One region of the Stenotrophomonas sp. 63632_Sma genome, then DNA from elsewhere that is predicted to be linked to it. Evidence: riboswitches for the same ligand, from Rfam matches in the RefSeq annotation. Region 1 holds a riboswitch; the other holds the start of a gene.

Evidence for each region. Region 1 has a riboswitch for thiamine pyrophosphate ahead of ACZK45_RS00730 (TonB-dependent receptor). Riboswitches for the same ligand answer to the same signal wherever they lie in the genome.
Region 2: linked by a shared signal. The riboswitch ahead of thiC (phosphomethylpyrimidine synthase ThiC) and the one ahead of ACZK45_RS00730 (TonB-dependent receptor) in region 1 are both predicted to bind thiamine pyrophosphate.

Annotation. Positions count from the first base shown of each region.
Region 1 covers NZ_CM151220.1:159,312-170,332, forward strand. The annotation lists gene pnuC (nicotinamide riboside transporter PnuC) at 1-446, opposite strand, end outside; gene ACZK45_RS00730 (TonB-dependent receptor) at 455-2,644, opposite strand; TPP riboswitch at 2,713-2,808, opposite strand; gene ACZK45_RS00735 (phosphotransferase enzyme family protein) at 2,852-3,976, opposite strand; gene ACZK45_RS00740 (glycine zipper 2TM domain-containing protein) at 4,102-4,509, opposite strand; gene ACZK45_RS00745 (XVIPCD domain-containing protein) at 4,756-6,747, opposite strand; gene ACZK45_RS00750 (hypothetical protein) at 6,859-7,629, opposite strand; gene ACZK45_RS00755 (response regulator) at 8,008-8,646, opposite strand; gene ACZK45_RS00760 (ATP-binding protein) at 8,721-11,021, shown strand, end outside.
Region 2 covers NZ_CM151220.1:3,847,933-3,858,953, forward strand. The annotation lists gene ACZK45_RS17905 (HDOD domain-containing protein) at 1-324, shown strand, start outside; gene ACZK45_RS17910 (hypothetical protein) at 381-590, opposite strand; gene ACZK45_RS17915 (TonB-dependent receptor) at 761-3,619, opposite strand; gene ACZK45_RS17920 (helix-turn-helix transcriptional regulator) at 3,669-4,568, opposite strand; gene ACZK45_RS17925 (winged helix-turn-helix domain-containing protein) at 4,684-7,008, opposite strand; gene ACZK45_RS17930 (ion channel) at 7,269-7,940, opposite strand; gene thiC (phosphomethylpyrimidine synthase ThiC) at 8,078-9,922, opposite strand; TPP riboswitch at 10,005-10,106, opposite strand; gene ACZK45_RS17940 (BCCT family transporter) at 10,352-11,021, shown strand, end outside.

The DNA of each region.
Region 1 (11,021 bases):
CCCACGTACACCACGTCCACCGCGATCCACACCCACCAGCAGGCCACGTGGCGGCGCGCCTGCCACCACTGGCCCACCAGGCTCAGCGCGGTCAGCATCGCGTCCAGCCACGGCAGCGCGGCATCGGTGAAGGTGTGCATGGCCGCACCCAGCGCCACGCCACCACACAGGCCGATGGCCAGGTCGCGCAGCAGCTTGCCGCGTGCCAGTGGCACGATGCGGACGCTGCCCTCGTCGGAGGCGTGCTGCCGCCAGTTGAGCCAGCCATAGATCAGGAAACCACCGAAGGCGACCTGTAGCAGCGTGTCCGAATACAGCTTGGCCTCGGCGAAGACCAGCCCGTACAGCGTCACCGACAGCAGGCCGACCGGCCACGCCACCAGCCGGCGCTTGGCCATCAGCCATACGCCAAGGATGCTGCACAGCGCGGCGGTCCACTCGAGCATGACGCCGCTCACAGTGCGAACGTCACCGACAGGCGGGCCTGTCGCGGTGCGCCGGGGAACAGGTAGTAGTCACCGCCACTGCTGCCGGTATCGCGCCAGTAGAAGCGGTTGAACACGTTGTCCACCGACAGGTTCCAGGTCACCGCACGCTCGTGCAGGCGATGCTGGAAGCGCAGACCGGCATCGAACACCGAGTAGTCCGGTGCGCGTACACCACCGTCGGCGCGTGCCACGTTGGCACCGGCATAGCGCCAGCCGCCGGTCACATCCAGGCCCTGCACGAACGGGAGCGCATAGGCCACGTGCACGCTGGCGCGCACCTTTGGCACATTCACCAACTGATGGCCTTCATAGGCCGGGGTGCCGGTGTCGCGCGCGCGCGCCTGCAGCACGCTGGCGCTGGCCACGATCTGCAGCGCGTCTGTCAGCTGCCCGTTGGCAGTCAGCTCCAGGCCGGTGTGGGTCTGCGTGCCTTCCTCGACGAAGGTGTAGCCGACGTCGCTGCTGTCCGGCTTGGCGTACTGGTACGGCTGCGAGATGCGGAACACGGCTGCGCCCAGCGTCAGCGCCTCGACCGGCACGTACTTCACGCCCACTTCCAGCTGGCGCGACTGCACCGATGGCAGGAAGGTGTCGGCATTGCTGGTCCAGAATGGCGCTTCCTGGCCCAGCGAGATGCCGCGCACATAGCTGGCATAGGCATTGAGCTGATCGGTGGCCTTCCACACCACGGCGGTCTGCGGCAGGAAACGCGACAGGCGGCTGTGCCGCTGCGGGGTACCACGCTTGTCGTAGGCACGCTCGTCCAGGCGCACGAAGCGGCCGCCGGCCAGCCACTGCCAGTCATCACCGAAGCTCATCCGGTCCAGCGCGAAGAACGCGGTCTGGCGGCTGTCCAGGCGTCGTGCGGACGGCCCTGGCATCTTCGGCGACGGCTCGAACACCGGCACCTGCGCGTCGTGAATGTTGCTGGTGCCGACGTACTCGTTGACGCTCGGGCGCTTGTCCACGGTGCGGCGGAAGTAATCGGCACCGATGGTCAGCTGGTGGCCGACGCTGCCGGTCTCGAAGCGGCCACGCAGCTCGGCACGGGCCTGCTGGTTGCGGCGGGTGTCGTCCGGGCTGCGGTAGTCGTACACGTCGTAATCGCCATTGGGCGCGAAGTAGTTGCCCGGTACGCTGCCATCGGCGCATTGCGTGGCGTAGTAGCAGCCGTAGGCGAAGGCGACGTTGTCATCGATCACCGAGCGGCTGTGGCCGACCGAGACGCGCGACTGCCAGGCATCGTTGAAGTCGTAGGTGTGCAGGGCGGTGATGTTGGTGCTGGCGATATCCACCGGCCGCTGCCACGGCTGGTAGCCGAGCAGGAATTCGCGATCCACGCCGTGCGGCAGCTCACGCGCGCCCAGCAGTTGGTAGCCGGACACCGAACGCTGCGAGCTGGTCTGGTAGTTGGCATCCACTTCCAGCTTGCCGCGTTCGCCAATCAGCCAGTCGGCGGCCAGCGAGTAGAAGTTGCGACGGCCATCGGCGTGCTCGACGTAGGAATTGCTGGAATCCCATGCGGCATTCAGGCGCAGGCCGAAACGCGGGGTGATCCAGTGGCCGACATCGACGGCGACGTAGCGCGAGCCTTCCGAGTCGGTACCGAGCGTGGCGGTGCGCACTTCGGCCGGGCGCTTGCCGATGTAGTTGATGATGCCGCCGGGCGCCATCACGCCTGCGGCCAGGCCGGCTTCACCCTTGAGGATCTCCACCGACTGCACGTTCTCCAGCGCAAGGCGCTGTTCGCCGGCGATGGACAGGCCGTTGAAGCGGTAGCCGGTGGCGGCGTCCAGCGCGAAACCGCGGATGGCGATGTTCTGGTAGTAGCCCACCGGCGCATACGCATCGCCCAGCGAGGCATCGTTGCTGGCCAGCTCGGACAGCGAACGCACCTGCCGGCGGTCGAGATAGTCGCGCTCGAGCACGTTCACCGATGCCGGCGTGTCCTTCCAGGAACCACCACCGAAGGCGTTCACGCGCGAGGTATCGGCCTTGGGTTTGCCGGCCTGCACGCGCACTGCCGCCAGTTCGGTGGGCGAGCGCTCGGCGCCGGTGGCAGCCGCATCGGTGGCAGCGTCGGCCTCGCTGGCATGCAGCGGCAAGGCGGCGCAGAGGGCGAGGGAGAGCAGGGTGGGGCGCAGGCAGCGGTTCATTCGGTTCGTCTTCGGACAACAAGGGAGACGAAGCGACGGCGCGCAGGTGCACCGCCATGACGGGGGTGTGGCTGCGGCTCAAAGCTCCCTACGCCGGTGCAAACCGGATCAGGTTCCAAGGGACTCTCTCAGCCTGGCAGATCCAGGCACCCCCGCTTCAGGTGACCATTTCACTACAAATGGTACGGATTTGCGAGCCGGTGCCCTTCAGGCTGCCGCGTGCAGCGCCTGCAGCAGTGCCTGCCCCGGCGCGCCGTGGAACCACGCCGGGTGCCCCAGCATGAAGGGCTGCCAGGCCACATCCGCGTTCGCGGTCGAGCCGGTGACGCCTTCGAAGTACTCCACTTCGGACAGTGCGAAGTCGAAATGGACCATCGGCAGCAGGTCGGCCAGCAGGTGCACGCGTGCCGCCGACAGCGGCAGCACCTCGCGGTAGCCGTCGAGCAACGCCAGTGCGATGTCGATGCGCACCGCCTCCATGCCGCGCTCCAGTTCCAGCCACGCCACTGCGTTGCGCTCGATCGCGGTGGCGAGGTCGAACAGTGCGCTGGTGGGCGAAGCCAGGCCGAAATCCAGCACGGTGCTGACCTGCCCGTCGCGCCACAGCAGGTTGGAGACATGCCAGTCGTTGTGCGCCCACAGCCGTGGCTCGTCGCGCAGGCGTTCGGCCAGGCCGGCATGCCACGGCAGCACGTCGCGGCGAAGCTGGGTTTCCCATGGAATGCGCGCGAGGTAGCGGGCCAGCCCCGGTCGTGTGGGCAGTTCGGCTTTGATCGCGGCGATGGGATCGTCGGCGCGGATCAGATCGTCGCGCGCCACCAGCAGATGGGTACTGCGCTGTGGCGCGTGATAGCTGGCGGCGGCACGGTGCAGCCGGGCCAGCATGCGGCCGGCTTCGCGGGCCTGCGCGACATCGGTCAGCAACGACCACGACACGGCATCGCGGTACAGGTCCTCGCCCACGCCCACGGCATGCAGTTCGAAGGTCCATTCGCCGTGCTCTACTGCGGTGTGGCCATCGGTTGCCGCCAGCACCTGCACCACCGGTACGCCGGCGGCAGCGAGATGGGCGATGAAGTGGTGTTCTTCTTCCAGGCAGGCGGCGCTGCGAACGCTGTGGTGGTGGCGCTTGATGAACACCGGTCCGCGCGTGCCATTGACGATGGCGGCGGCCGACAACGGTCGAGGACTGTGCCAGTGCGGCTGGCTGCCCGCATCCAGCTGCGGAAAGCGCTGGCGCAGCCACGCGAGGTCTGCGGTGCTGATCGGCGGCCAGTCGGCAGCGACCTCGTCGTTGTTGAGGCCCTGCACCCGGTGGGAAGAAGAAGTCATGCCGCAGCCCCAATGGGGAAAGTCACATCCAAGGGTGCGCATTCAACGCCATGGCCGCCCGCAACGCAAACGGGCGGGTCATCGACCCGCCCGTCCGTGCATCGGCATGGGGGATGCCGCGCTGCTTACCAGCCGCGATGGCGGCCGCGGTCGTGGTAGTAGCGGTTGTCGTAGTAGCGCTCGCGCTGCCAGCGACGGTCGTCACCGCGGTCGTAGTAGCCGCTGCGGTAGTAGCCACGGTCGTATCGGCGATCGTAGCGGTTGTCGTAACGGCGATTGTCGTAGTAACGACGGTCGCGGCGGTCGGAAGTGGTCAGGTTGCCGATCGCGCCGCCGGCCACGGCACCGCCGACAGTGGCAGCGGGATCACCGTTGGAGAGCAGGTTGCCGGCCACGCCACCGACCACGGCGCCGACCAGGGTGCGCTTGTCCTTCCTCGACATCGCGCTGGCATCGCTGACCACGGCCACACCGGCCACCAGTGCCAGAGCCATCGCCAGACCGCGGAAGCTGAGTGCGGAAGTACTGAGCATGTTCGTTCTCCTGTGAGGTGCATGCCACGCTGGGCAGGGAGGGCGCGGGGCGCCCCGGCTGCCGTGATGTCCACGCTGGCGTTCCAACATTGCCGGAACATTGCCTGGTCCACCGTGCGGCTTGCGCATTCATCTAGCGGCAGGCGGCATGAAGCAAGGCTGAAAGCGGCCCCGGCCGCTCAGCTGGCAGAAAGGGAAAGGGCCACGCGAACGTGGCCCTCCCTTCTCTCCCAAGGCGCCGCGGGCCTAGACGCCCATCGCCTTCTGCGCCTGCCGGGCCTGCTCCTGCTGCGTCTCCTGCTGCTGGTGCAGCACGTTCGGCGCGCCCTGCACGGCACCGCTGCTGAGTGCCAGGCTCTGCTCGCTGGCCGTACGGGTCTCCACCGCCGCGCGAATGGCGGCCGGGTCGCCGATGGTGCCCTGCACGGCGAACAGGCGCTCACCGTTCGGGCTGGGCACCACCGAGTCGATGCGCTGCAGGCCGGCGGCATGCGCCTCCTTGGTCAAAGCCGCAGCAGCGCTTTCCAGCGTGTGGCGGTCCTTGAAGGTCCCGGCCGGCAGCAGTTCCAGACCCTTGCTGGCCTGGATGAACAACGGATTGCGCGGGTGCCGCTCGTCGTTCAGCAACGGCCGTTCGCGTGCGTCCTTGATTGCCTCCAGGGTCTTCGCCCCGACAATGCCGTCGACCACCAGGCCGTTGTCCTTCTGCAGCTGGCGCACTGCCGCGTCGGTGTTGCGGCCGAAGCGGCCATCTTCGACCAGCGGCTTGCCGTCGGCGCCGACGTAGCCCAGGTGGCCCAGCTGCTCCTGCACCTTGCGCACGCCCTCGCTGTGTGCGCCCTGCTTGTAGAGTTCGGCGTGCGGCGTGGCAGCGGCCTTGTGCTCGGCCGCGGGCCTGCCCTGAGTCTGTTCGTGCGACTGGGTGCGGTTCTCCAGCAGATCGCGCGCCTTGGACAGCGGGTCGGAGGCGTACAGCTTCCAGTTCGGGTGGTCCTTCACCTGCTTGAGGTAGTCCTCGACCGGCATGGTGTGCACGCCCTTGCTGCCGGTGGACTGGCTGATCAGCAGCTTGTCGGTGTTGGGGTCGCGCACCACCATCACGATGTGGTCGATGCCGTTCCAGTGCTCATGGCGGGTCCTGGCCGTATCCAGGCCGATGATCATGCCTTCCTTCAGCGCATCGGGCTTCAGGATCGCGTCGCGGTCCAGCAGCACGCCGGACTGGTCGAACGCCTTGCGCACGATCCCACCGGAACCGAGGTTGCCCAGGTCGATGCGATCAGCCTTGCTGAACACCGCGTGCCCGGCCTTCTGGTTGATCTCGTCCATGGTCCGGTTCTGCAGCGTGCCGACCCAGCCGGAACAGTCGATGTAACCCTGCTCCACGTTCTTGCCGGTCTTGCCCGGTACGTACAGTGCGTGGCCCGGAATGTTGATGGCGTACTTGACGTCGTCGTACTTCACGCCGGCCTCGTAGGCGGCCTGCAGTTCAATGCCTGGCTTCGGTGTGGCAGCTGCCGTTGCGGTTGCCGCCAGCGTGGCTGCACCCGCCGCCACGGCTGCGCTGGCCTGCGCAGGTGCTGCCGGGGTCTGGCCCTGGCCCTGCACTACCGCCTGCGGTTCGATGTTCTTTTCCGGAATGCTGATCGCTGCGTACTTGTGGATGTAATAGCTGGAGAACGTCCGCGCCAGGTCGCCGTCGTTCATCCCGCGCATCTCGGCCAGGGTGTGGCCGGTCAGCGCCTTCGCGTCGGAGCCGATCTGGTTCAGCACGTTGCGGCGCATGTTGATCTCGTCGCCGTGGCTGTTGCGGACCACACCGAAGGTGCCGGTGGCAATGGCAGTCTGCACCGAGCCGTAGCCGGCGCTGCCCTGCTGGTGGGCCAGGTACAGGTCCAGCCCGGTGGGCGTGTTGCCCCCGGACAGGTACGGGTTGCCGGTGCGCTCGTTGCGGCGCGCCATCGAGTCCAGGTTGTCCTGGTACATCTGCGCGGCCGCTTCGGTGTTGCGGGTGGGGTCGAACTCGTGGCCGGTCAGGTGGTACTGGCGCGCGGAGCCGGGCACGAACTGGAACAGGCCCTTGGCGCCGGATGAGGTGTTGTGGGCGCGCTCGTTGAAGGTGCCGCCGGTCTCGATGTGCGCGAAACGCATGAAGTCATCCACAGGGATGCCCTTCTGCCTGGCGACCTGCTCGACGATGTCCAGGACTTCCTTTCTGCTGTAGTCATGCTGTGCCATGACGTTTTCCTCGGGGTTGATGGAGCGGCGCGTGCCGCGAATCGCCAACCGGACTCATCCGTGAGTCAAGAACATGTCGGTCAACAGGGAACCCGCGCGTGGCGGGTGCTATCAGGGCGCGACGTACTGCTGGGTCGCGCTGTCGAAGGTGTAGTGCACGGCGTCGCCGGCACCCAGTGCGCGGGTCTTGCCGGGGCCTTCGATGGTGGTGCCCTTGAAGGTCACGGTCAGTCGCGGCAGGCCGTCGCCGTCGGCAGCGAAGGTCAGTTCGCCATCGCTGTCGGTGCAGGGCATCACGTTGCCGTCGTCGCAGGCGGCGCTGTTGTCCTCACCCGTGCGCACTGAACCGACATAGCGCCAGACCTTGCTGTCCACGTCGTCTTCGCTGCGCCTGGGGTTGAACAGCAGCAGCGCATAGCCGGTGCTGCTGATGCCGCGGTCGAAGCTGCTGGTCGGCACCGCCAGCAGCAGGCGACCATCGGCCGTGCGATGTTCAAGCGGCTTGCGCCGGGTATCGACATCGTCGGCCTTGTCGTACGCGCCCAGTGCGCCGATGGTCCATTCCTGGCCACGGAACTTCCATGGCTTCCTGGCGTCGGTGCCGGCCAGCACGAAGGTGGCCTCGGCAAGGTTGGCGCGGTCATCCGGACCGGCCGGCGTCTGCTCGCCCGGCTTGCCGTAGTGCTCGCGGGTATCCCAGGAGAAACCCGTGTAGTACGTGGTGCCATCGAGAGTGAAGGTGTGGCCGAACCAGAAGGTCGCCACGCTGCCGTTCTGGACCTCATAGGAGGTCGCGCCATCGCCGTCCACCTGGTAGGTGAAATACATCACGGTCGGCGCGTCGGGCGGGGTGGCGGCGGCATCGGGGGTGGGGGTCTGCATCGGGGCAACATCCTGTCGGGGCGCATTGGCAGCCTGCGCAGGGGCGCCGGGCTGGGAGGACGAGGGGGCCGGATCGGCGGCGCTGCAGGCGGCAGCGGAAAGAGAGACGAGCAGGCACGCCGCGAATGCGCGCAGAGGCCGCAACGGCAGGGTCCAGCGTAGCTTGGGGGGATGATGCATGCGCCTCTCCATGGTCAGCGTTGCCGGGCCAGACGGCCGGCAGGAAACCGCGCCACGTCCACCAGGAACGGGAGCGAGGACATGAGCCGGTCGATTCCTTCGACCTCGCATTGAGAACTCATGCCGGACCATCTTGGCACAGATCGGCGGCCGGTCAAAGAGGGCGGTGGCAGCTGACCTTCTTGTGTGATCTGGCTCTCAGATCTTGCCGTCGCGCAGGTAATCGAACAGCTCGGCGTCGCCCTTGAGGCCCAGTTTGAGCATGGCGTCACCCTTCTGCCGGCTGATGGTGCTGACGCTCTTGTGCAGCTGCAGCGAGATTTCCTTCACGGTCATGCCGGTGCCCAGCAGCCGCAGCACCTCCACCTCGCGTGGCGACAGTGGCTTGCCGTCGCCCTCGCGCATGCGCCAGCTGCCAGCGGCCTCGACCCGCTCGCGCAGGCTGCGGCTGATGTAGGGCTGGCCCCGGTAGACCGCCTGGATGGCCTGTGGCAGTTCGTCCATCGACGAACTCTTGTCGACCAGGCCGAGCACGCCGCTGTCGAGCACCATGCGCAGGATCGCCAGGTTGTTGGAGACACTGAGCATCAGCACCGGCAGGTCGGGATGACGGCGGCGGATCATGCCGATCATGGCGAAGCCGTCGGCCTGGGGACTGCCCGGCATGGAGTAGTCGGTTACCAGCAGGTCACAGGGTTGGCTGCCGAGCAGGGCCATCAGCGCCTGCGCGCTGTCGGCTTCGCCGACCACGCGGCCCACCCCGCTCGATTCGATGACGGCACGGGTACCGATACGGACCACCGGGTGGTCGTCTGCGATGATGATGCGCAAGCTCATGCTCTAGTATGGCCACCGGGCACGCCGGACCGCGACCATCGCGGTTCCTGGCAGATTCTAGGAGATCAACGCCGATGCGTAGCTGGGCTGTTCGCGGGCTGGTCCTGCTGCTGGCCGTGCTGGTGCTGCCTGCGGCGCTGGCACAGGCGGTGCCTGGGCTTTTGCCGCTCAGCCCGCTGCAGCGCGAGTACCTTGCCGCGCATCCGAGCATCGTCGTGGGCCAGTATGACAGTGGCTGGCCGCCGTTCGAGTCCCTCCGTGATGGCCAGCAGGTCGGCCTGGGCCCGGATTATCTGTCGCTTCTCGCCCGTCAGCTGGGCGTGAAGGTGGAGGCACGGCGCTATCCCGACTGGACATCCGTGCTGGATGCGGCATGTCGTGGCGAGATCGATGTAGTGATGAATGTCGGTCTCAGTGCCGACCGCACCCGCTGCATGGTCTATACCGCCGCCTATGGCGAGGCACCGCTGGCCCTGGTGGGACGCCCGGATGACCTGCGTGCCTCCGACATCCCCGACCTGGATGGACTGCGGGTGGTGATCGAGCAGGACTTCCTGACCGGCCCGCAGGTGCGGGCGCGCTTTCCCCGGGCACGACAGCTTGTCGCAAACAGCTCGTTGGCGGCGCTGGAGATGGTCAGAGACGACAAGGCAGACGTTTACATCGGCAATGCCTACGTGGCCACCGAACTGATCGCACGCGAGGACCTGCAGGGGGTCGTGCTGCTGCGCCCCAGCGATCTGCCGCCCGAACGGCTGCACTTCGGTGTTCCCAACAGCAAGCAGCCGTTGGCCGAAGCATTGGACCTGGCACTGGCTGCGACCAGCCAGGCCCAGCGCGATGCGCTGGTGCAGCGCTGGCTGCCACCTCCGCAGTGGTCGGCATCGGCACAGCTGGCGTTGAGCCAGGCCGAGAAACGGGTATTGGAGCAGCCGTTGAAGATCGGCTTCGCGCCGAACGCGGCGCCGCTGTCGTTCGCGGACCAGGATGGCAACCCCAGTGGCCTGGCCAGCGAATACCTGCGGCGCCTGCTGCAGGCTGGCGCCAACCTGCAGGTGGAAAACAGCCATGACTGGTACGAGGTGCGCGAGAAGGCGCGTCGCGGCGAGCTGCAGGCGGTGATGGGCATTCCTGCCGATTCTCGCTACCTGGGCCCGGACTGGGTGTTCAGCCAGCCCTTCATCAGCGTGCCGAACGTGATCGTCAGCCGGCGTGACAGCCCGGCGTTGCTGGGCCTGTCCGACCTGCAGGGCAAACGGGTGCTGCTGTCCGATCCGGAACGCGTGCGTGGCTATGTGCTGCAGCAGGCGCCGCAGGCGCGGATCATCGCGGCACGCAGCGCGGAACAGGCCCTGCAGCGCCTGATCAATGGCGACGCCGATGCCTACGTAGGCAACCTGGCACTGGTTGACCATCTGCTGCGCAACCGCTTCCCGGGGCGCCTGCAGGTGGCGGCACCGGCAGGTTTCAACGATCAGCTGGTGCTGGCGGTTGAGCGCCGCCATGCCGCCCTGGCCACCACCTTCGACCGCCTGCTGCTGCAGATGACGCCGCGCAAGCGCGAGGCCCTGCGCGGGGACTGGCTGGCCGTCGAGTACCGCAACGGCCTGGACTGGAACAGCGCGATGCGCTGGGGCGTGCCGCTGCTGCTGGTGCTGCTCACCGCGCTGCTGGTGCACGCCATCGGGCATTGGCGGCTGCGCCGCGAGGTGGCCGGACGGCGTCACCTGGAACAGCGCCTGGCCGAAGTCACCGACAACCTGCCCGCCGTGGTCTATCAGGCTCGCCGCGCGGCAGACGGAACCCTCAGCTTCCCGTTCATTGCCGGTGACCTGCAGGCGTTGTTCGGGATCAGCCGGCAGCAGGCCGAACAGGATGCAATGTGCCTGCTGGAGCGCATCGAGGAAGACGACCGCGAGCACATCCTGCATGCGGTCGAGCAGGCGGCGCGCCAGTTCGCACCGCTTGTTCTCGAGTTCCGGCTGCGACCTGAAGGCACCGGCGCGCGCTGGGTGCGCAGCCAGGCCCATCCCTATGCGGCGGAAGCGGGCGTGGTCACCTGGAGTGGATACTGGGTGGATGTCAGCGAGGCGCGTGCACAGGCCGAGGCCCTCACTGCGGCCAAGGCTGACGCCGAACAGGCGGCGGAGGCGAAGTCGCGTTTCCTGGCGACCATGAGCCATGAAATCCGAACGCCGATGAGTGGCGTGCTGGGCATGCTGGAAGTGCTGGCGCATTCGCCGCTGGATGCCGAGCAGCAGCGCATCCTAGGGGTGATCGAGGATTCGGCGCAGATGCTGCGGCAGATCCTCGACGATATTCTTGACTACTCGCGGCTTGAGGCCGGCGCGCTGCGCCTGGAACCGGTGCCGCAG
Region 2 (11,021 bases), 1.0 Mb from region 1:
CTGCTGCCCGGCGTACGCAACGAGCGCAGCGAACCGTCGCTGGCCGGTGACACCCGCCCCGGCCATGCCGAGGCCGGCGCCTACCTGCTGGGCCTGTGGGGCCTGCCGATGCCGATCATCGAAGCGGTTGCCTTCCATCTGCAGCCGCAGCGCGCCAATACGCGCAGCTTCTGGGTGACCGGTGCGGTGCATGTGGCGCTGGCGCTGGTCAACGGCGATCCGGTGGATGAGGACTACCTGCAGCGCGCAGGTGTACTCAACAGGCTGCCGCAGTGGCGCGAGCATGCCAATGCGTTGATGGGACTGGTACCCAGCGAGGCCTGAGCTGTCAACGCAGGAACAACCTCGAAGGCGCGCCCAAAGGCGCGCCTTTTTTTGCATCAGCGCGCGCCGCAGGCATCCTGCACGCAGTGGCGATACTGCAGATCGCACATGACCTTCGAATTGCCTGCAGCCAGGCATTGCTGGCGCAGCTCTTCGCAGTACAGCCCGCCCCCACAGACGCCACCGGTCTGGGCGAACACCGCACCCACCAATGTTGCATAGATCAGTGCAGCAGCAGACAGTTTGTGCAACAGCGTGCTCTTCATCACTCTCTCCATGTGCAAGTGTCCGCAAGTGGACCCAGCAACTGTGTTGATTACGACACGACAGGAACGTGACTCTGCTCACCTTCCACGACATTTCGGAATTCCCCTACAAAAAAAGAGGGCGGACCTTGCGGTCCGCCCTCCCTGTATTGCTATCGCACTTCGAACGATCAGAAGCGCTGGGTGTACTTCATGTACAGGAAGCGACCGACGTCGAAGCCACCGTAGTAGGCGAAGCTCGAGTTCGGCGCCGAGTACTGCAGCGCACCGCGGTGATCGAACACGTTGTTCGCACCCAGGGCGATGGTGGCATCCCACGGAGCCTTCCAGCTGACCTGCACGTCGTGGAAGGTGTTGGAGCCGGTGTGGCGCAGCGGATCCGGCTCACCATTGGCGTAGTGGTTCGGGGCGTCGCACCATGCGTCGTCGATGCAGCTTTCCTTCATGCCCGAGTAGTAACGCGCAGTCCAGTTGACACCGAAGTCACCCAGTTCCCAGTTCACGCCCAGGTTCGAACGGACGCGGAACAGGCCCGGCTCACCAACGCGACCGATGGTGATGTTCTCACCCTTCTTGTTCTGGCCGGCTTCGTCGTACTTGGCCAGGTAGCTGGTCTGCCAGTCGATGCTGAACTTGCCGATCGACAGTTCCGGCAGGCGGTACTTGACACCCAGGTCGTAGCCTTCGGTCTCCATCGAGCCGAGGTTGGCCAGGCCGTAGGTCAGCGCCTCGATATGGCCATCGGCGGCACGGGTGACGCCTTCACAGCGAGCTGCGTTGCCCAGCACGTAGCAGTCACGCAGGATGCGATCAACGCTGTCAGCGATGATCATGTTCTTCAGCTCGTAGCGGTACCAGTCGAGCGAGATGTCCAGGCCCTGCACCCAACGCGGGCTCCAGACCAGGCCAACCGTCTTGCTCTTGGAGGTTTCCGGCTTCAGAGCCGAATTCGAACCGCTGACGAACTGGTCCGGGGTCGCGCACGGGAAGGTGCTGCAAGGCGCGAAGCCCTGGCCGACCTGCACGTAGTTGGCCGGCACGCCAGCCCCGGCGCAGGCAGCATTGCCAGCGACGTTGCCCGGCGAGGTCGAACCGCACGGATCGGTGTAACGCTCGAAGCTCGAGTTGGTGCCGCCGTACAGATCGTCGACGGTCGGCGCGCGGAAGCCTTCGGCGTAGGTACCGCGGACCAGCAGCTCTTCGATCGGGCGCCACACCAGGCCGAACTTCGAGTTGATCGTGTCACCGAAGTTGCTGTAGTCGGAGTAGCGGCTGGCGACGTTGAAGGTCAGTTCCTTGGCAAACGGCAGGTCCGACAGGATCGGCACGTTCAGTTCCAGGTAGAACTCATCCAGCGAGTAGTTGCCCGAGGTGGTGGTCGACGCCAGGCCGGTCGACTGGCCCGACTGACGGAAGGCGTCCGGCACGAAGCGGCCTTCTTCCTTGCGGTGCTCGTAGCCCATGGCCACGCCCAGGTCACCGGCCGGCAGCTCGAACAGCGAACCGGACAGGTTGGCGGTGTAGCTGGTGGTCTTGGTTACACCGGTGTCGGTGTAGGTCGGGAACAGGAAGTTCTGCAGATCACGGTCGGCAAGCGAGCCCTGGCCGTTGACGCCATACGGCAGCAGCGGGTTCCACGGACGGCACTGGCTCAGCGGGATCGGGTTGGCGTCGGTACCGCACTGGGCAACACCCTGGCCGTTGATGAACGACTTGCCAAGTGCCTGCTCGGATGCGATCAGGCTCATGTCGCCGTAGCCGGTCTTGGTCAGCTCGTTGCGGTTCCACAGCGCGCCGACGTCCCAATCCCAGGTCTTGCCAGCGAATTCGAAGAAGCCGCTCAGGCTCGGCGCGAAGCGCAGGGTCTTGAGGTCGCTCTTGGTGGTACGCGGCACTTCCCACAGGCGGCGACGGAACTCGACGTCCTGACCGATCGGGTTGAACGCGCTGTCCTTCGACAGCGGGGTACCGAACGACAGCGACTGGTACGGGTAACCCGCGATCTGCTGGTCAGTGGTGCGCTGGTTGTACAGCACGTCAGCATTGAAAGTGATCGAGTCGGCCAGATCATAGCTGCCGTTGACGTACACGGACTTACGCTCGATGCCGGTCTGCACCATCATCTGCTGGTTGGCATTGGAGTACTCGGCCGGGGTCAGCTGGTGGTAGTCGGCCGCATTCTTCGGGTCACCGCCCGGGTTCAGGGTCATCCACTCCGGCTGCGGCTGGCCTGCAGCGCGCGGCTTGCAGTCGCCCCACACGCGCGGATCGCACCAGGTGCTGTTCTGGCTCAGCGGGCTCCAATCACCGGAGGTGGTGTTCGGGCCCAGGCCGCCGTCGCGGCTGAACCAACGATCCTTCGCCCACACCGGATCCTGCTTGGAGTATTCGGCCGACAGGGTCACGCCGCCACGCTCGCCTTCGGAGCCGAGGGTGAACGAGTAGGTGTTGGTGTCGCCGTCGCCGCGGCCGTACTGGCCGACGTAGACGCTGGCTTCAGCACCGTCGAAGCGCTTGCGGGTGATCACATTGACCACGCCAGCGATGGCGTCCGAACCGTAGATGGCGGAGGCGCCATCCTTCAGCACTTCGATGCGCTCGACGGCGGCCATCGGAATCTGGCTCAGATCCTGGTAGCCGGCAGTGGTCGCGCCCAGCCGCTTGCCGTTCATCAGCACCAGGGTGCGCTGCGCGCCCAGGTTGCGCAGGTCGACGTAGTAGCCGCCAACGTTTTCGCCGGAGGACAGCGAGTCCGCACGGGAAATGGCCGGCGAACCTGCCGAGGTCAGGTTCTGCAGGACATCGGCGACGGTGGTGTAGCCCTGCTTTTCCAGGTTCTCACGGCTCAGGGTGAGGACCGGCTGCTGGGTCTCCATCGAGGCGCCGCGGATGCGCGAGCCCGTGATTTCGATGCGATCCAGGGTGGTCGCATCCTTTGCTTCCTGTGCAGAAGCAAAGGCGGGCGTCAGCGCCAACGCAATGCCAGCCGGCAGAAGGCCCAGCCGCACTGCGGGATTACGAACGTTCATCTATCTCTCCAAGGTACGTGTTAGCAGCGTGTTAAAACACCCCAGCACGTTACGATTGCGTTGCAGCGCTGTATTTGCGCGAACCAACCGGAGACTTTGCAGATTGTGGCGGCAGCAAGCCGCCGTTCTCCCTGAAGCGCGATGCGGACTGGCCGTAGCGGGCGCGGAACGCACGCGCGAAGCTGCAGCAGTTGTCGAAGCCACTGGCTGCAGCAACTTCGCCGACCATCATGTCGGTGTCACGCAGCAGGTCGGCAGCGCGCTCAAGGCGCAGCCGCGCCGAAAGCGACTGCGGGCTTTCCTCGTACAGGCTCTGGAAGGTCTTGGAGAGATACCAGCTGGAGAAGTTGGTCAGCTCGGCCAGTTCACCGATGCGCACCACGCGGTGGCTGTTGCCTTCCAGGTACAGGCGGGCGCGCTGCATGCGGCCGAACACCTGGCGCTTGCGGCTGCGCGAGCGCCCCGGGCAACGCTGCACGTTGTCGGCCAGCCCACGCTGCAGGCCCGCCAGGTGCAGCAGCAGCGGGCGCAGTGCCTGTGCCGGCTGGCCACTGGCCAGCGCATCGCGCCACAGGCGCAGCGCAACGCGGGCATCGCCACGGTTCATGCGGCCACGCCCGGCATACAGACCGCAATCGGCCATCTCGGCCAGCACGCGCAGCGCTTCGACCGTCAGGTTCAGGCCAACGCACAAGCCGTTGCGACCGGCCTGGACCAGCGGCCGCGACTCCTTCTCGAAGGCGATCCACTCGCCCTGGCGCAAGCGGAAGCGTCCTTCCTTGGCTTCCACCCAGGAGCTGCCGCGCACCTGCATCCACACAGTGAAGCTGCTGCCTGCGGTCTGCAGGCTGCCGAGCCGGGCCACGCCCAGGCAGGTCGGCGCAGCATCGTCGAGCGACCGGTCCAGAGAGACGGTTTGGCCGCGATCGGCCAGCGAGAGTTGACGCATGGGGGCACCACGGATTTGCCTAGTACAGGCCTCCGTTTTGCCAAATCAGGCGGCACCACGTCAGGAAAGTCAGACGAGATCGCCACGAATTCGCGGCGAGGTCGCCACGAAGAAATTACGAAGGCCCATTTCCGTTGAACAACAACAACTTGGAGAACGCCGGAAGCAGCGTCGGCGAGCGCTCGGGCAAACGCATCACACCGATGTCGGCACCGTCGCTGACCGCCATTGCCACGAACAGGGTGCGCCCATCGGCGCCGGCACTCAGCCCGTTGCCGGCACTGAGGCGTTCCGCATCCAGGCAGCGTTCCGGTTCCTCGCGCCCGGCCTGGATCAGCACCAGTGTCGTACCGCAGCGGGTGGACGTACCGAGATAGCCGATCGCACTGTTGCCGGCCACGGTCCAGGCCCGGTACCGCCACCGGCTGGGCTGGTCATCGCTGATCTGCTGCACGCTGCCTGGCGCCAGCGCCGCATCCACCGACCACAGGCCACCTGCCGCCAGGCGGGTGAACAGCACTCGCCCGCTGCTGCGATCGAACCGCGCCTGAGAGACGCCCTCGATGCTGGCAAGGCGGCGCCAAGGCTGCACGCTTCGATCAAACAGGCTCAGCCGCGTCTGTTGCTGGTCATCGCGCTCGACTACCAGCAGCTGGTCCGGGTTTGCGCCGTACAGTGCCTGCAGCGGCTGCTCCGACGGTACCGGCAACGGCTGGACGCGTTCGTCACGCGGTGCGATCTCATAGACCACCGTGCGTCCGTGTTCGTCGCGCCCGACCACCAGCAACCGCCGGCTGTCGGCCGACCAGTCCGGTGCCTGACGTGCCTCAGGCCGCAATCCTTCGATAGGCCGCAGCGAATCGGGGCGCTCCATGTCCGCCCACCACAGCGCGAAGCTGCCTGAACGATCGGACGTGAACACCAGTTGGCGTCCATCCGGCGCCGCCATCGGCTGCCCATCCCGGCCGCTGGACGCAAACAGACGCTGCGGGGGTGAACCGCCCTCCATCGGCACCTTGAAGATGCCGAACTGCGCGCGGCGGTGAACGAAGGCCAGCATGCCCGCGCGGCGCGCCGTCGCCGGCCATTGTGCGTCGTCGAGCCCGGCGTCGCGCAGCGTGCGGCTCTCGACGTCCAGGTAATACAGGCGCACCTCACTGTCGACACGGCGTCCAAACACGATCGTCCGGCCATCACGCAACCAGGCCCAGCCACGCAGTTCAGCGGCCTCGTTGGTCAGCTGCTCGGGCGTGCCACCTGCGGCCGGCATGCGCCACAGGTCGCCCAGCTGCGGATTGCGCACGAATACCAGCCACTTGCCATCAGGCGAGTAGCGCGGCGCATAGTCGAAGTCATCCTCGGCGACACCGTAGTCCAGCGCCTCCCATTGGCCACTGGCCAGATCAAGCTTGCGGATGCCGCGATGGGCATAGCGCCCCACCATGCTGCCGAACACCAGACCACGGCCGTCCGGCGTCCAGTCGAAACTGAGCAGCTCGGTGCCATCGCACCGTGTGGCCTGGCGCAGGGCACCACCGGTCGCGCTGGCGATCAGCACCTGGCAACCGCCGTTGTTGCTGAACCGCGCGAAGGCGATCTCGCGTCCATCCGGCGACCAGCTCGGGAAGCGATCGACCGAGCCGGCCGGCGGAGCCAGCAGCTGCCGCGCAGGCGCGTTGCCGGAGGTCTGCACCTTGATCGCGCCACCGCCCTGCCCGTCTTCGTTGGCGCCCTCATAGGCCACCAATGAACCATCGGGTGAAAGCGTGGGATAGGTTTCAAAGCCGCTGGTCGCGGTGATCAACCGATAGGGACGCTGCGGGCTGCCGATCACGCGCGTGCCGTTCTCCACGGCCGCGTCCACAGCTGAACTGCTGGCCGGTGCCCGCCGCAGCAGCAGCGCGGTCAGCACCACCACCGTGGCCAGCATCAGCACGCCCAGCACCAGCAGTACGCGCCGGCGGACGTGGCGCCAGCGGCGGCGCGATGCCTGCACGTGTGGCGGCATCATCTCGGCGATGGCCATCGCCGGTTGCATGTCCACGATTTCGTCATCGGCTCCCGCGGGCGGCGCCGGCTCGACATCGTCCAGTACCTGCACCGGCACCAGCAGGCGATAGCCGGTCTTGGCGATGGTCTCGATATAGGCCTGGCCGTTGTCGTCGTCGTTGCTGAACGCCTTGCGCAGCTGGGTGACGGCCTGGGTAAGCACATCATTGGTCGGCAGCGTGTCCGGCCAGACTTCCGCGAACAGTTCATCGCGGGTGACAACACGCCCCGGCTGGCGCAGCAGCACACGCAGCACGCCCAGCGCCTTCGGCGTCAGCCGACGCGGGCGACGCGCACCCACGACCTCGACTTCGCGCGAGGACAGAGTGACAGTGCACTCTCCTATCCGGATCCGATCGAATCCGGGGGGCTGGTTTTCACTGCTGTTCATTTTCCGCTACACAGTAGAGACAGGTCCGGGGCAGCGTTTGCCTTCGATACCCTCCCGTCCTGGGAACAGCAAAAAGCCAGACTCCGCACAAAGCATCGGCGCATACCGCAAAAACAATGAAGCGGGCGAATACTAGCCTATGCGGGTTACCTCGCCTATCGCGTGGTCGACATCCAGGCTCTCTCTCGCCGACGCATTCACATAATTTGCTGCACCATTCGCGCCCTGCGGGGCGCGAAATTTTTATCTGGCGTTCATTTTCACATGCGCCGCAGCATGGTCAATCCAACCAGTCGCGAAACCACCAAAGCTACGTACATCACGCCTGAAAACTGCTCCAGCATGACCAAGGCGCGCGCCTGCGGATGCAGTGGCACAACGTCGCTCAAGCCAACACCCGAGAGCAAACTGAAGCTCAGATAAAGAAGCTCCATCCAGGTGCGCTGCGCGCCACCACCGGTGCCCTGGAAACTGCCCGGATACCATTGCTGGCACACGGCGAAAGCAAACGCGAAGGCCCACGCCAGCAACGTGAATGTCGCACCTGCTGCGAACAGTTCATCGCGGGTGACTTTATGGTCCTGGAGCATGTAGGCGATGAGCGCACCGGCCGTATAGAAGTACAGCAGGCTTTCCAGCAGCTGCGCGGTGGTCAGCAGCGCACTGCGATCCAGCAGTGCGCCGGCCAGCGAGAACACCACCGAAGGAATGGCCAGCAGCAGTGCCAGCCAGGTGCCCAGCGGACTGCGCTGGACCACCCACAGCGCCAGGCCGAGTACCGCCATGCCGAACATGCCCAGTGCCGCACGGCCGCCGGCGGTGTCATCAAGTGCGGGATACAGCAGCACCGCGATCAACTGGGCACCCAGCAGCCAGGCCGAAGGATGGCGGCGGGCAATGGCCAGCCAGCGGGTGGTGATGGCAACGGGCATGGCGTCCTTCCCCAGGGTGATGGGCGGAGGATAGCCGGGAGCGACGTGATGAGCGGTAGTGCCGGCCAGTGGCCGGCACTCTCCCGGTCCCACGCACGACGGAATGCCGGCCAGCGGCCGGCACTACCCGTTACACGTCAGCCCTGGTGATAGACCTCGGCGCCGGCCGCGCGAAACTCTTCCGACTTCTCCTTCATGCCGGCCTCGGCGTAGTCGCGCACGTCCTGGGTGATCTTCATCGAGCAGAAGTGCGGGCCGCACATCGAGCAGAAGTGCGCCAGCTTGTGCGCATCCTTCGGCAGGGTCTCATCATGGAATTCCTTGGCCTTCTCCGGGTCCAGCCCGAGATGGAACTGGTCTTCCCAGCGGAACTCGAAGCGCGCCTTGCTCAGCGCGTTGTCGCGCACCTGCGCGCCGGGGTGTCCCTTGGCCAGGTCGGCCGCATGCGCGGCGATGCGGTAGGCCATGATGCCGTCGCGTACGTCCTGGCGGTTGGGCAGGCCGAGGTGCTCCTTCGGCGTCACGTAGCAGAGCATGGCCGTACCAAACCAGCCGATCATTGCCGCACCGATCGCGCTGGTGATGTGGTCGTAGCCCGGTGCGATGTCGGTGGTCAGGGGGCCCAGCGTATAGAACGGCGCTTCGCCACACTCGCGCAGCTGCTTGTCCATGTTCTCCTTGATCAGCTGCATCGGCACGTGGCCGGGGCCTTCGATCATGGTCTGCACGTCGTGCTTCCAGGCGATCTTCGTCAGTTCGCCCAGCGTCTCCAGCTCACCGAACTGCGCAGCGTCGTTGGCATCGGCGATGCAGCCCGGGCGCAGGCCATCGCCCAGCGAGAAGGTCACGTCGTAGGCCTTCATGATTTCGCAGATGTCTTCGAAATGCGTGTAGAGGAAGTTCTCCTTGTGGTGTGCCAGGCACCACTTGGCCATGATCGAGCCACCGCGGCTGACGATGCCGGTGACCCGCTTGGCGGTGAGCGGAACATAGCGCAGCAGCACGCCAGCGTGGATGGTGAAGTAGTCCACGCCCTGCTCGGCCTGTTCGATCAGCGTGTCACGGAAAATTTCCCAGGTGAGCGCCTCGGCGCGGCCGTCGACCTTCTCCAGCGCCTGGTAGATCGGCACGGTACCGATCGCCACCGGCGAGTTGCGGATGATCCACTCGCGGGTCTCATGGATGTGCTTGCCAGTGGACAGGTCCATCACCGTGTCACCGCCCCAGCGGATCGCCCACACCAGCTTCTCCACCTCCTCGGCAATGCCCGAGGAAACAGCGCTGTTGCCGATGTTTGCGTTGATCTTGGTCAGGAAATTGCGGCCGATGATCATCGGCTCGCTTTCCGGATGGTTGATGTTGTTGGGCAGCACCGCACGGCCGCGGGCGATTTCGTCGCGCACGAACTCCGGGGTGATGATCTTCTGGATCGAAGCGCCGAACGCCTCGCCCGGGTGCTGCTGCAGCAGCCCGGCATCGCGGATCGCGTCCAGCCGCTGGTTCTCGCGGATGGCGACGAATTCCATTTCCGGCGTGATGATGCCGCGGCGCGCGTAGTGCATCTGGGTGACGTTGGCACCTGCACGCGCACGGCGAGGCAGGCTGCGCGCGGGGAAGCGCACCGCATCAAGCTTCGGGTCATGCTCGCGATCGCGACCGAACGAAGAGCTCAGTCCTTCCAGCCGCTCGGTATCACCGCGTTCTTCCACCCAGCCGCGACGCAGTGCCGGCAAACCAGCGGACAGATCGATGCGCACCTCCGGATCGGTGTACGGGCCCGACGTGTCGTAAACGGTCACCGGTGCATTCTCTTCGCCGCCGAACAAGGTCGGCGTGCGGGTCAGCGCGATCTCGCGCATCGGCACCTGCAGATCCGGGCGTGAACCGGGCACGTGGATCTTGCGCGAGCCGGGAATGGGCCGGGTCACGGATTCGGAGAGTTGCTGGGCCTGTTGCTGCAGGGCGGAGAGCTGTGCGTTCATCGGGCATCGTCCAGGAAGGTCAGGGACGAAGCGGCGGCGCACTGCTGCCGCGCCCGGACGGTCCTTGGGCGGAGTCCGGGCATGGCTGCACTACAAAGCTTCCCTACGCCGGTATGAGCCGGATCAGGTTCCAAGGGACTGTCTCAACCGTGGCCACATGGCCGCGGTACCCCCGCTTCTTGGTGTGCATTAGAGCATAGAACGCACTGCAGCTCCTGGTGGTTCCATCCACGCACGGCGTGGATCTGCTGTTTCTGTATTAACAGAACCGTGACATCGCATTCAGTAACGTGCACGCGCATCGTGCCGCTGCGGCCGGTGTTTCCCCGCCGCCTCCGCGGCCCCTGCCCGGTCTGTGCTGCATGTCGCCGGCCCCTCGCAGCAAGCTCTGCTCGCTCCCCTCAATCCCTTGATCGGAGAAGCTCCTTCATGGTGTTTCGCGTTTCCATCGCACTGGTTCTGCTTCTGGTGCTGCTTGCCGGTGTTGCACCCGGCCCCTTCAATACCGTGGTGCAGTCGGTACTGGCCGATGTCATCCGCAGTGTCGGCTGGCTCTATCTTCTGGTCGTGTTCCTGGCACTGACGTTCCTGATGTATCTGGCATTCGGTCGCTTCGGCAACCTGCGCATCGGCGGTGAAGATGCCGAGCCGGAGTTCTCGCGCGCCAGCTGGATGTCGATGCTGTTCGCCGCCGGCATGGGCATCGGCCTTGTGTTCTGGGGCGCCGCCGAGCCGATTTCCCACTTCACCAAGCCTCCGGAAGGCCTCGCACCGCAGAGCATGGACGCGGCGCGGGCTTCGATGCGCTATGCATTCTTCCATTGGGGTCTGCATCCATGGGCGATCTACGCGCTGATCGGCCTGGCCATGGCCTGGTTCCAGTTCAACCGCAATGGCCGTGGACTGGTCAGTGACATGCTGCAACCGATCATCGGCCGGCACCATCGCGGCTGGATCGGACGCGTGGTCAACATCGCCGCGGTTGTTGCCACTGCCATTGGCGTGGCCACCACGCTGGGCTTCGGCACCATCCAGATCGCTGCCGGCATGGAACGCGTGTTCGGCTTGCACGCGGGTGTGCCACTGCAGCTGACCATCA